3 regions of the Neptunomonas japonica JAMM 1380 genome follow, and region 2 is predicted to be linked to each of the others. Evidence: predicted binding sites of a transcription regulator. Region 2 holds the regulator's gene; each other region holds the start of a gene.
The links. The regulator FNR, encoded in region 2, switches genes on or off when oxygen is low (the NO sensors DNR and NnrR bind a similar motif). The targets are predictions, from matches to a motif close to TTGATNTANATCAA.
Positions count from the first base shown of each region.

Region 1: a site for FNR is predicted at 1,588-1,601, ahead of NEJAP_RS10845 (bacteriohemerythrin). Genes of this name have one in related genera too.
Region 3: a site for FNR is predicted at 1,498-1,511, ahead of NEJAP_RS09215 (DUF523 domain-containing protein). Genes of this name have one in related genera too.

Region 1 covers NZ_AP014546.1:2,310,808-2,315,148, reverse strand. The annotation lists gene trpB (tryptophan synthase subunit beta) at 1-437, opposite strand, end outside; gene NEJAP_RS10850 (TetR/AcrR family transcriptional regulator) at 521-1,063, shown strand; gene NEJAP_RS10845 (bacteriohemerythrin) at 1,089-1,508, opposite strand; gene NEJAP_RS10840 (hemerythrin family protein) at 1,669-2,085, opposite strand; gene NEJAP_RS10835 (M48 family metalloprotease) at 2,196-3,629, opposite strand; gene NEJAP_RS10830 (sulfurtransferase TusA family protein) at 3,667-3,987, shown strand; partial or broken gene NEJAP_RS10825 (AI-2E family transporter) at 4,014-4,341, shown strand, end outside.
Region 2 covers NZ_AP014546.1:1,421,476-1,425,816, forward strand. The annotation lists gene NEJAP_RS06410 (thioredoxin family protein) at 1-241, opposite strand, end outside; gene NEJAP_RS06415 (alpha/beta hydrolase) at 238-1,119, opposite strand; gene NEJAP_RS06420 (adenine phosphoribosyltransferase) at 1,185-1,727, opposite strand; gene fnr (fumarate/nitrate reduction transcriptional regulator Fnr) at 1,911-2,693, opposite strand; gene hemN (oxygen-independent coproporphyrinogen III oxidase) at 2,777-4,168, opposite strand; gene NEJAP_RS06435 (sulfite exporter TauE/SafE family protein) at 4,235-4,341, opposite strand, start outside.
Region 3 covers NZ_AP014546.1:1,961,333-1,965,673, forward strand. The annotation lists gene NEJAP_RS09205 (OsmC domain/YcaO domain-containing protein) at 1-391, shown strand, start outside; gene NEJAP_RS09210 (peptidylprolyl isomerase) at 496-774, shown strand; gene NEJAP_RS09215 (DUF523 domain-containing protein) at 852-1,382, opposite strand; gene NEJAP_RS09220 (CaiB/BaiF CoA transferase family protein) at 1,719-2,867, shown strand; gene NEJAP_RS09225 (AMP-binding protein) at 2,923-4,341, shown strand, end outside.

The sequences.
Region 1 (4,341 bases), 890 kb from region 2:
AAAACATTAGGGTATTGGCGTTCAATGTCGTGTGCTCCCATATAGACAACGCACTCCAGTCCAAGGCGAGCCGCAACCAGTGCGCTGGCAACACCGTGTTGGCCTGCACCTGTTTCGGCAATAACGCGCGTTTTCCCCATACGCTTAGCGAGTAGCCCTTGGCCTATGACATTATTCATTTTATGGGCGCCGCTATGGTTTAGGTCTTCACGTTTTAGGTATATCTGCGCACCGCCTATCTTTTGTGTAAGGTTGGCGCAATAGGTTAAGGGGGTAGGGCGTCCTGAAAAGTGCTGCATTTCAGATTTGACCTGTTGAACGAAGGAGGTGTCAGCCATAGCTTCGCGATAAGCTTTTAGCAGTTGTTGTTGGCTGCTATAGAGTATTTCGGGGATAAAGCTCCCACCGTATTGACCAAAGCGTCCTTCATCATTCATGATCGTGCCTATATGTATTAATTTATTAACTAAACGGTTCGGTAAAGATAATAAAAATTCTTACTGGCGTCAATGGGGTATTTATGGCGCGCGGACGTCCTTCTAAAAAACAAGTGATTTTGGATGCAGCACGACAGCTGTTCGCAGAGTCTGGATATCAAGGCACATCAATTGATTTGGTTGTGCAAACTGCCAGTGTTTCAAAACCCACGGTATACAATAATTTCCCGACGAAACAGGCACTATTGCAGGCATTACTCGAGGAGCTATCATCAGAAGTACAGTCACAACGACAAGCCATTATTGGTGATGATAGCTTGTCAGTGATTGGACGCTTGATAGCGATTTTTCGCCAACTAGCCACCGTGCCTGAGTATCTTGCGGTATATCGGATGTGTTACGGAGAACGGCATAAGCTTGATGAAGTGACTTATCAGTTATGTACGCGTTTTGATCAAGTGCTGCAGGATGATTGCCAGGCATTATTACTTAGGCAGAAAGAAGAGGGTGATAGTACTCTCGTTGTTATTGCTATCTGTAGAGAGTCGCTCTTGATTCCTGCTCTATCAGGCGGGCAAGCGGTTTCGCAGGACGTCATTGAAACCGCGTTATCCCGGGTGATTTAGTGATAGCTACTTGTCTCGTTATTGATCAACGTTGTTGTCGGCTGATGAACATCGCAGTAACGGTGTCCATTGTATTGATATGTTGTATGAACCACGGAATCATAACATCGCTTAAGTAATGGCTTAGTTGTGATAAATCATGTTCTTTTTGCCATGTGCTTAGCACGTCTTGCATCTGTGCAAGCACACGCTCATGCTCGCCTTTGTGGCAGTCATAGGGTGGAAATGCGGCGTCAACCATCTGCAGCTCTTCGCGCGCAAAGTGTTCAACATTATGTTGATAAAGTTCTGTCAGTAGTTCTGTAATCTTAGCTGTATTATTAGTATCTTGAGCTAAGGCTATCTCGGCATGTAGTTGGTTAGCTAACTCCGTGGCTGTCGCGTGATCATCATTCATGAAGCTGAGTGCGACATGAGGAACGGCGGATAAATCCAATAGCGGCATCGGGCTTTCCTTTTTAATAATGACTTTATCAATGAGTGTGAAGATGCGAAGAAATTACCATGCATAGTGCTGGGTGGGATTGATATTAATCAAACGAAAATAATTAACGCTTGTAGTGGTGCAGCTCTTTCATTAGTACTGATGAATTACAATATTGATATCAGCGTGATGTGATGAAAATTGCCGTAGCATGATCCATCGTAATCGTGTGTTTTTTAAGCCATAAAGGAAATATTTCATTCATGTAAGTTTTTAGTGAATGGATATCTTGATAATGGTTCCAATGATCAATTAGAGCTTTCAACTCGTTAAGTAGACGGCCGTGTTCTTGCTTATGATGTGAAATGGCAGGGAATTGAGCTTCTTTCATGGAAGACTCTTCTTTTTCAAAGTGCGCACTTTTGTGAGCAAGCAGTGTTTCCAGTAAAGGCAGAATCAAATTTTTATGGTTGCTGTCTATTTGTATTTTGGCAATAGTTTGGTTGATTTCTGAAACGAGGCGAGCTGCTTCTTCATGATCATCATTGATGAAGTCTAGAGCAACGTGTGGGATACCGTGTTTTGTTAAATAACTCATGTTTGGCACCACTATCTTATTGTTATTGTTATTGCACTTGAGGCTACTTGAATAACTCTGTAAGCAGTATGTTTCTTTAGTCTAGCCTCAAAGATACGTGGGCTGCTTAGTTAAAAGTCCATTTTCATGTTTTCTCGGACTTGCTTTGTATCAATTTCTAATTGTAGAAGTCGCGCCTTATCAGATGATGTGAGGTGGGGTTCTCTTCGTGCAAAAACAATTTGTTTTAGTGCTCTGTCTATTTGCCCTGTAAGTAAAAAATATTCCACTCTAGCTTGGTGTACAGCGGTGGTGTTGCCTGCTTGTCCTAAGGCTTCGGATAATAAATACCAGGCATTAATATCGGTGGGATAATCTTTCTTTAGTTTATTTAAAACAGTGACAGCTTTTTTGGGGCGCGCTGCTCCCATATATGCTTTTGCTAGCAGTTGATCAACAGCATAGTGTCCTGGGAAAAGACTAGCGAGCTCCTCCAGTTGTTTACTGGCCGTTACCCATGCTTGGGCTGCGAGTTGTAGTTCTGCATTGGTTAATTTTACAAATAAATGCTGCTTCCATGAGGTAGGGAGCTTATCTAATGCGGCTTTCGCTTGCTTAAACTGGTTCATTCGAATAGCGGCCACAGCTAATCCATAATGGGCTAGCGGTGTTTGCGACGATTGCGCGGACGTTTGATAATGATTTAGTGCTTTTTGTGGATTCGTTGCAAAATGAACGCTGAGTCGCGTGCGAACAATATCAAAATCAAGTGATAGCTTTGCTGCTGGGCTTGTAGGAAGTTGTGAGGCTCGGTTTAAAGAGTCAGCAATACGTGATTCTGTTACTGGATGTGTTAATAGGAACTCGGGGGGGCGTGCTCCCTGAAAACGTTGGGCTTGTTGCATTCGTGAAAACATACGTGGCATTGCATGAGGGTCAATACCAGCCGCCGCTAGGTTTTGCATACCTATACGGTCAGCCTCTTTCTCATTCTGACGACTAAAAGCGAGCCTTGATGATTGTTGCGCTGCTATTGAACTAGTGATGGCGGCTACGCCTGCTTGTGTATCTGCAGCAGCAATAAGGATGCTGGCTAACATGGTGGCTAGGGTGAAAGGGCGGTTACGGCGGGTTTCTTCAAGCTGTGCTGCAAAGTGTCGTTGGCTTAAGTGGGCCAGCTCATGTGCAATAACTGAAGATAGCTCGTCCTCTTTTTCGGCAGAGAGTAATAACCCACCATGGATACCGACAACGCCGCCGGGAACGGCAAAAGCATTAAGTGTTGGGTTATCTAAAACAATAAGCTCTAAGCGCCTATCTTGTAACTGGCTGTGTGCGGTCAGTTGCCATAAAAGGTCGTATAAATAAGAATAGGTAATTGGGTCGTCAAGAAGGGGCGCGCTGCCGCGTAAAACTCTCGCCCACGCTTGGCCAATTTTATGCTCATTATTGAGAGATATGATGCCGGAAGTCGCATCTTCAATAAGAGGCAGATTGTTATTTGCTTGTGCCTGTGGGGCGATTAAGAGAGTAATCGCGCATAAAAAAGTGTTAATAAAGCGCATTCAGTCCTTCCTGTTCTCTTTCATGGGCGTGTGAAGCATGTCATTATCTTACCCCGTTGCTATAAGCGATGCCTGCTTAAAGGTAGTAATTAGTCGTAATGTATTGAAATATAGGCCTTATATGCAAGATAGTGATATCGATCAAACGTTAGACGTTAGAGAATTAAATTGTCCTTTGCCATTATTGAAAGCAAAACAGGCATTAAATAAGCTTGCTGTTGGGCAAGTGCTTAAAGTGATTGCTACGGATGTTGGGTCGGTCAGGGATTTTAAAGCCTTCACCGACCAATCAGACCATGAATTGCTAAACTCGTTCATTGGTGAATCCGAATATACCTATTTGATTCGACGTGGCTAACTTAATTTTGACTGGATAGATCGACTATGAGAGCAATTATCTCGAAATGGGTAGAGCGGTACTTTTCTGATGAAGAGGCACTGTTTCTGTTTCTGCTACTGGGTTCATTTTTACTGATTATACTCACCTTAGGTAAGCCGTTAGCGCCTGTGTTTGCTGGGCTGATTATTGCGTTTTTGATGCAGGGCGGAGTGGATACTCTCGTTAAAAAGAAGCTGCCACACTTGCTTTCTGTTGCGATTGTTTTTACTGCTTTTTTAAGTTTTTACTGGCTTTATCTTTAATTGTATTTCCCTTGGCCTGGAAACAGTTATCAAATTTATTTCAGGAGCTTCCTGGAATGGTACAGGAGGT
Region 2 (4,341 bases):
AGAGCGCTTTATCTTTATACCGGCCTCCCTGATACATAGGGTCAAGAAAATCATTATGAATGAGTTCGCAATAGCTGCAATCACGCTGGCTTACCATCACAATGGATACACGATTATCGCCTTGCTGTTTCGCATCTTCAAAAAAATTATTGGCACTGGGTAGACCTTGTGCATATGCTGCTGTCATTACGGCGCTAAAAATGAGAGCGATAATGCTATGAAAGAGTGCTTGTACCTTCATTCTTGATTTTCCAAAAATTCAACAACTAATTCTATCACTTCGTCAGCATACAGGTCCCTAAAGTAATGATCTGCTCCTTCAATGATGCGGTGTTCTACTTGCGAATTAGAAACCTGGCTCAACATTTTGGGGAGATCAGAAACCGTTTTGTCTTCTGAGGCGCTGATAACCAGCGTTGGTATCTTAATATCGTTCAAGAGAAAAGGTGTGTTGAAGCGCTCGTCAGCTTGATAGTAATTAAGAAACGCCCCGGCTTTGACCTGACTATTGGCGCAATAAATGAAGTTTGTATCTTTAAGCCAAGTATCTTTATTGGCTTTTTCAACTTGAGATAAAATATTTGTAAGAGATTGCGAATAGCGTTGCTGGTAATTATTTTTTTCACCTTCATCAGTCCATGTGGCGGGTGCGAGCAATACCTGGGCTTTAATTTGTGTGGGGTTATTGGTTGCGAACCATGCTGTTTGGTTTCCTCCGCGAGAGTGGCCCATTAACACAAGGTTTTGGGCACCTTGGTTTTTTAGCCAGTTTGTCCAAGCACCTATTTCATTAATTGCATCTGTATGTTTATGCTTGTGTGGCACCTGGCAATCATACATGCCGTGCCTATCGTTAATACCCAGACTTAGATTAATGGCTAAAGAATTCAGGCCTGAGTCGCTTAATAATAACTGTAACGTCTCAATGAGCTCCATTTTGTTATGTGCCAGCGTGCCATGTGTAATGAGTACAACACCATCAGCGAAGGAGCTTCCTTCGGCGAATTGCATCTGTGCATTTAATGTGAGATTTTCGTGCTTGGTCGTGACTTCTTGTGCAAAGAGAGGTTGCGATGTGAGTAGTAAAAGAGCGGTGGTGTTTAGAAGGATTTTATACATACGAACCTCTATTATTGTTATAAGCTTATATGAAAGCTCACAATAACAGAGGTCTCTAATTTAGGCTACAGACCTTCGTAGGCCAGCATGGTGTAAACGGGAACACCTGCTTCTTGAATACGGATAGAGCCGTTTAAGTCTGGAAGATCAACGAGTGCAGCACTTTCTATTACTTCAGCACCTAATTTCTTTATTAGGGTGCAGGCAGCAAGAATAGTCCCGCCGGTTGCAATAAGGTCATCGAATACTAATACGCGGTCACCCGGGCCTACCGAGTCTATCTGCATTTCTACGGCCGCCGTACCATACTCCAGCTTATATTCTTGGTGTACGGTTTCGCCTGGTAATTTCCCTTTTTTACGTACAAGTACTAAAGGTTTCTGCATTTGGTAAGCCATGATTGAAGCAATGAGGAAGCCTCGAGCGTCAATGCAAGCAATGTGTGTGAGTTCTGAATTCATATACCGCTGAATAAATGCGTCTGCGACCATGCGTAATGCTTTAGGGTCTTTGAAAATTGGCGTGATGTCGCGAAAGACTACACCAGGCTCTGGCCAGTCAGGTAATGATCGGATAACTGACTTGACATAAAATTCGTCGTAAGACATGTACTAATGGCTCCTCAATCAAGCCGGAACGTTAACGCTTGATATGGCTCAATGTTTACAAAAAGAAAATACGGTTTAATCATTGCGTTGGGTTACACATAGAGATGGCTACTTCTTTGTGCAACTATTTCTAGCGCCGTTCGATTAATTGAACGGCGTTTTTTTATTTGTAAGTTTTGTAAGCTATATAGAAAGCTGCTGTACATCTACTTCTGTAGGAGTGTCTTTGCCATGACACTCTCCAGAAACGTCATATAAACTGTCTAAGTCAAGCAGGTCTAGTTCTTTTCCGTCAACTTGAATTAGGTTGTTCTTTTGAAAGCGGGTAAAAATACGACTCACTGTTTCTACAGCTAATCCTAAGTAGTTACCTATTTCATTGCGCGACATCGATAGTCTGAATTTATGAGCAGAGTAACCGCGCGCTTGAAAGCGTTGAGAGAGTTTAATGAGGAACGTAGCAACGCGCTCTTCAGCGTTCTTTTTTGAGAGGAGAAGCATCATTTGTTGATCGTCTCTAATCTCTTTGCTCATGGTTCGCATTACTTGGCGTCTCAGCTCTGGTAACTGGCCACAAAGTGTATCTAAATTATCAAAGGGAATTTCACATACCGTTGTAGTTTCCATTATTTTAGTGGAAACCGGGTAGTGTTGATTATCATAACCGCTTAAACCAACCAGCTCCCCTGGAAAGTAAAAGCCCGTGATCTGCTCTTCGCCTTCATTGGTAATGGTGTAGCTTTTAACGCTGCCTGCACGAATAGCAAAAACCGATTCGAAGTTGTCACCCTGATGAAATAGGTGATCTCCTTTTTTTAGAGGTCGGCTTTTCTCAATAATATTATCGAGGCTTTCCATTTCCGTGTTGTTTAATGAGACGGGAAGGCAAAGTGAGCTTAGGCTACATGTATTACAATGGGCTTGTTGCAGGCTATGCAGTTTCCCTTCCTTTTTTATATCGCTCATGGCCAATTCCTGTGTTTGTTACATAATGAGAGGCTACTCAGCCGCTAATTATGTAACATTTCGAGGAAGGCGTGAAGTATCTATTAGATGATACGAGAAAAACCTTGTGTCGCTTGTTGTTTCGGGATGTAGCGATCGAAGGCCATGCAGATACGTCTAATCAGCAAGCGTCCTGCTGCAGTTACATGAATACGCTGCCCGTCTAGTTGAATCAAGCCATCCTGAGCAAAGAGTTGTAATTCAGACTGCTCTTGTGAAAAATACTCTTTAAAATCAATGCAAAATAGCTTTTCTATCGGTTTTGGGTCTAACTCGAAATGGCAAATTAATTGTGTAATTACGGCGCGACGAATTTGGTCGTCTGTGCTTAATTGCACACCGCGTCGGATAGCGCTTGCGCGTGTATCAACTGCTGTAGAGTAGGCGTTAATGTCATGTTCATTTTGATAATAAACATCCCCTATCTGACTAATGGCGGAGACGCCCATAGCAACTAAATCACAATCTGAGTGGGTAGTGTAGCCTTGGAAGTTGCGATGAAGCTGTCCACTCTGTTGAGCAAGTGCTAGTTCATCGTCAGGTTTTGCAAAGTGGTCCATGCCAATATACACATAACCCGCATCGAGTAACTTATTAATAGTGGACTCAAGAATGGCTAATTTTGTTTCAGGGCTTGGTAGGTCTTCTGCATTAATGTGTTTTTGTGAGCGGAATCGATCGGGCATATGAGCATAATTAAAGACGGACAAGCGGTCGGGGCTCATGTCAATGACGGTATCAAGGGTGGCATTGAAGCTTTCAAATGTTTGGTGAGGCAGCCCGTATATGAGATCCATGTTGATCGATTTGAAGCCAAGATCACGTGCGGCCGTTAGCACGGCTGCCGTTTGTTCGGTGGGTTGAATGCGATTAACCGCTTTCTGAACAACGGGGTTTACATCCTGAACGCCAAGGCTGATTCGGTTGAAGCCGGCTTTTCTGAGCGTGCGCATTGTTTCTAATGATGCTTCACGTGGGTCTATTTCGATGGAATAATCACCGCTATCATCGTCAAGTAAATTAAACTCTTGCTTGAGTTTGTTCATAAGCTCTGTCATTTGCTCATCGCTAATGAAAGTAGGTGTGCCGCCACCCCAATGTAGCTGGTTAACAATTCGACCGTCGCTATACCATTTTGCTGCTTGCTCAATCTCTTTATACAGGGTGTCTAAATAAGGTTGAGCTTTCTTTCGGTTGCGGCTAATCACTTTATTGCAGGCGCAGAAGTAACATACATGAGCACAGAAAGGGATGTGCACATAAAGTGATAAGGGCGCTGTCTTATCAGTGGTTGTTTGCCCGTTTAGTACAAGTTGCTCTTCAGATAGTGAAGCGTCAAATTGGATGGCTGTCGGGTATGAGGTATATCGAGGTCCTGATAAATCATAACGTTTAATTAGATCTAGGTCCCACGAAATAGTTTTGTCTGGGCTCACGATAAGTTCCTCATAATATTAAGCGCTGCAGTATAACATTTGGTATAGATAATAATTTGACGCGTATCAAATACCAAGGATTCCATTAAATGGAATGGTATATAAACCGAAAAGGATAATCATTAGGCCTGCAATGTGTTGCACATTACGGTTGGCTAAGAGCGTTTGCATCT
Region 3 (4,341 bases), 540 kb from region 2:
AAACACTGTTTGGGGCCAGCTCGATATCGGTGAGCTTAAAATTCTTATTTATTTAGCGCTTGAACAGTATGAAGAGGCCAGTGAGCTTGTTCAAGATTACATGAATTTCAACAATAACACGGCGACTCGCGGCTTATTCTATCAAGCGATCAATGTTGTTCTGGATATTGTTTTGGATGAAGAGTTAGATCTTGATGACTATTTGCCAAACTTGGTAAGAATGTATGGCGCCGATACGATGGCAAATGTCGTAGGGTCTGTTTCAGGTGAAGTTAAATTTTATGGCTTAACCAAGACCAGTATGAAGCTTGAAGGGCTTGATAAGCACTTAAGGTTGATCGAGAGCTATAAGAAACTCCATAAGGCAAGAGAAGCCGGGATGTCGCGTTAATGTCTCTCACTTGGCAAAACTTAGTGAACAGTAAATAGTTGATGACGTGTTATTAAGCCGTTAAATACGTTTCTATAGAATGATTGGTGGTAGGAGGCTCTATAATGGCCAGAGCAGGCGCGCGACATATATTAGTGAAAACCAAGGCTCAAGCTGATGCGCTAAAACAGCAGTTGGCTAAAGGGGCCGACTTTGCAGCCCTCGCTAAAAAGCATTCCACATGTAATTCTGCAAAGAAGGGCGGAGATCTTGGAGAATTTTCTCCTGGCACGATGCTAAAAGCATTTGATAATGTAGTTTTTAAGAAAGCCTTGCTAACCGTACATGGACCAGTGAAAACCAAGTTTGGATTTCACTTGATAGAAACAATTTACCGTGACTAACTAGCTGCTGTGCTAAGTCGCTCCTGAGCTGTGATTAAAAAGGCCAATAATATTATTATTGGCCTTTTTTATGCTGTTTATCGTTCTTCCGGATGAAGCACTTCAGGTGTTTCTTGCATCGCAATGAACTCGATCAATTGACCAATTTCTCTTTCATTGAAAACAGGGATCCCATGGCGCTGAAGTTCCGACGCAGTGACACCGCTGCCCGGTGTTAATGTGTCATTAAATTTACCATTGTAGGTTTCGCGGTTACCACAAGAAGGGCTTCGGCTTTTGAGTAGGGCACAACATGCCCCTGCTTCTTTTACCTTTTCTACGGCTAGTTCTGCACCATGTAAAAACTGAGGAGTTACATCTTCTCCTTCAATGTTTACAACCATTACTGGGTGTCGAGACGTTATTTCTGCAGGTAAACGAGGGGTCGGTAAACCGCCTGCCATCTCTGGACAAAAATGAACAATGCGTCCTTCTTCTTGCCACTGTTTAATCTGAGTGTGTTCGAGCAAGCTGTGTTGGCCATCATATCTAACTTTTTGACCTAAAAAGCAGGCACTCACGAGTATTTTTTTCATTCTTATAAAGTTCTCGAGTTTGTCTGCGCGCATTTTAACGACTCTAGCTAATAGTTCAATGTTATAAGCATATAAAACTGCTCTTTATCAAAGAAAAGTTAGATTATCTCTATTCTTTAGTATTACAAAATTGAGTTTTGTTATCTATTTGATTTTTATCAATTTTTATATTTATCTTTACGTAAAGGTAAGGGAAAGTGTGAATAGTTCTTTACGTTTATAGCAATAGGCGATATAAAATTACGGGTTAACACTTAAAGGAAGATACTCATTTCATCTCCAGTCGTGTTAATACCAGTGATAACAATAATAACGAATACCCGCGGTAGTTACTCGTGAGGCGTTCACTGTTTAGGATAGGTATTCGGTTTGACTCGACCATTAGAAGGGCTAAAAGTACTCGATTTTTCAACCTTGTTACCGGGGCCATACGCAACCATGTTAATCGCTGACATGGGTGCAGATGTTTTGCGTATTGAATCTCCATCGCGCCCAGATTTAGTGCGGTTAATGGAGCCTCAAATCGGTGGACAGTCCGCCGCGTTTGAGTATTTAAATCGTGGTAAACGTTCCTTAGCAATGAATCTTAAAAAACCTCAAAGTCTTGAGGTTATTCATGCATTGCTAGCTGATCACGATATTGTTGTTGAACAATTTCGCCCCGGTGTAATGTCTCGCTTAGGCTTAGGGTATGAGCAGCTCTGCAAAATAAACCCTCGCATTATTTACTGTTCAATTACTGGGTATGGACAGTCCGGACCTTATCGAGACCGCGCGGGTCACGATATTAACTACCTTGCATTGAGTGGTATCGCTGCATCATCGGGTAAAAAGTCAATTGGTCCATTGTTATCGGGTGTTCAAATAGCCGATGTGGCAGCAGGGTCACAGCCGGCAGTAATGGCTATTCTTGCTGCTGTGATTCAGCGCTCTAGAACGGGTAAAGGGCAGCATATTGATATTGCTATGAGTGATCAGTGTATGGCGTTACAGCCCCTAATGATGCCCAGTGTTATTAACGGGCAAGCCCCAATCAATGCAGAAGAACACTTTCTTAACGGTGCTGGTTTATATGATTACTACGCGACAGCCGATAATCGTTATATGGCAGTCGGCAGTTTAGAACCTCAGTTTCGTAAAGTACTTGTTCAAGCGTTGGGGCATCCCGAGTGGATGGACAGTGATGATGTTTTTCTTAAAGAACACCTTAGCGAAGCTTTTGCTCAAGAAACTCAAGCATGTTGGAGTGAACGTTTTGCAGACCTAGACGCCTGTGTTGAGCCCGTCTTAGCTATGGACGAAGCGCTAGTTCATCCTCATGCAGTGGCTCGCGAACTAATGAGTGAAAGCCCCTCTGGTGTTAAGCAGGTTAAACCGACGCCTTCGTTAGCAGGTATGAGTAATCGTTCAGTTGAATCAGCTCCTTTGTGCGGTCAAAACAATCAAGAAACTCTTCTCAGCTTAGGCTATACGAGTGAGCAGATTGAGGCTTTTGGTGCTGAGGGTTTATTTATATAAACGTTATGAGCTATAGCAGCAGGCTTTCAGATGAATGATAAAAAGAGAAAATAAAATGAGCAGAAAGGAATATCAGTCATTTTATGAAAACTTTACACCTGCATTAATTGAAGAGCAGCTTACTGGTAGCTTCAAGGATGGTTTTAATGTATGTGAAGAAATATGTGATCGCTGGGCAACGACAGACCGTGTTGGCTTGTTCTATGAAGGACTGAAGCGGCCTGCTAGCCAGTATACTTATGCAGAGTTACAAGAAAAGTCAGCTAGATTTGCCAATTTCTTACATTCAAACGGTATAGGTAAAGGTGATCGTGTAGCTGCATTATTGCCGCGCACACCGGATTTAATGATTGTTATTCTTGGTGCATTACGCGTGGGTGCGGTTTATCAACCGCTTTTTACTGCCTTTGCTTCAGGCGCCATCGCCTATCGTATGGATATGGCTAATACAAAACTGATTGTTACGGATGAGTATAATCGTCATAAATTAGACGCCGTTAAAGCGTGTCCGACGATTGTGATAGCTGATTTGATATCAGGTCAAAGTGCTAGGACGGGCAGTGATGATTTATCATTAACTGATGAGCTCGCTCGGCAATCAGATCAATTTGAGCCTGTGCGGATTGGAGCAAATGAACCTTTTTTGCAAATGTTTACCTCCGGCACTGTAGGCAAAGCTAAAGGCGTCGCTGTACCTGTGCGCGCTATTTTGTCTTTTTATGTGTATATGAAGTATGCCATAGGTTTGCGCTCTGATGATGTGTATTGGAATGTGGCCGATCCTGGCTGGGCCTACGGTTTGTACTATGCGGTTATTGGGCCTTTGTTGCTTGGCAATGGTACGCACTTTAATGAAAACGAGTTTACCTCTGAATCCACTTATCAGATGGTTCGCAAATACGGTATTACTAACATAGCGGCGTCTCCTACTGCTTATCGTATGTTGATGGCCAATGATAATGAGTTAACGGAGTGTAGTTCATTAGGACTTAGAGTTGCGAGCAGTGCGGGCGAGCCTTTAAATCCTGCCATTATCAGTTGGGCTAAACGCCGATTGGGGTGTCTTGTTATGGATCACTACGGGCAGACTGAAACGGGAATGACATGCTGTAATTATAGTGATCTTGAGCAACCCTGCGTACGAATGGGCTCCATGGGTTTTTCTCTTCCAGGCCATCGTGTTGTTGTTTTAAATACTCAGTATGAAGAAGTTAATAAGGATGAATTTGGTCAGCTTGCAGTTGATGTAGAAAACTCTCCGCTGTTCTTTTTTCATGGATATACGTGGGATGAAAAAGAACCGTTTAAGGGACGTTATTATCTAACAGGCGATGTGGCCGTTAGTCACGGCGATGGGAGCTATTCGTTTATTGGCCGTGATGATGACATCATCACGACGGCGGGCTACCGTGTTGGTCCTACCAACATAGAAAGTTCATTGCTTGAGCATGAGGCGGTTGCTGAATCGGGTGTT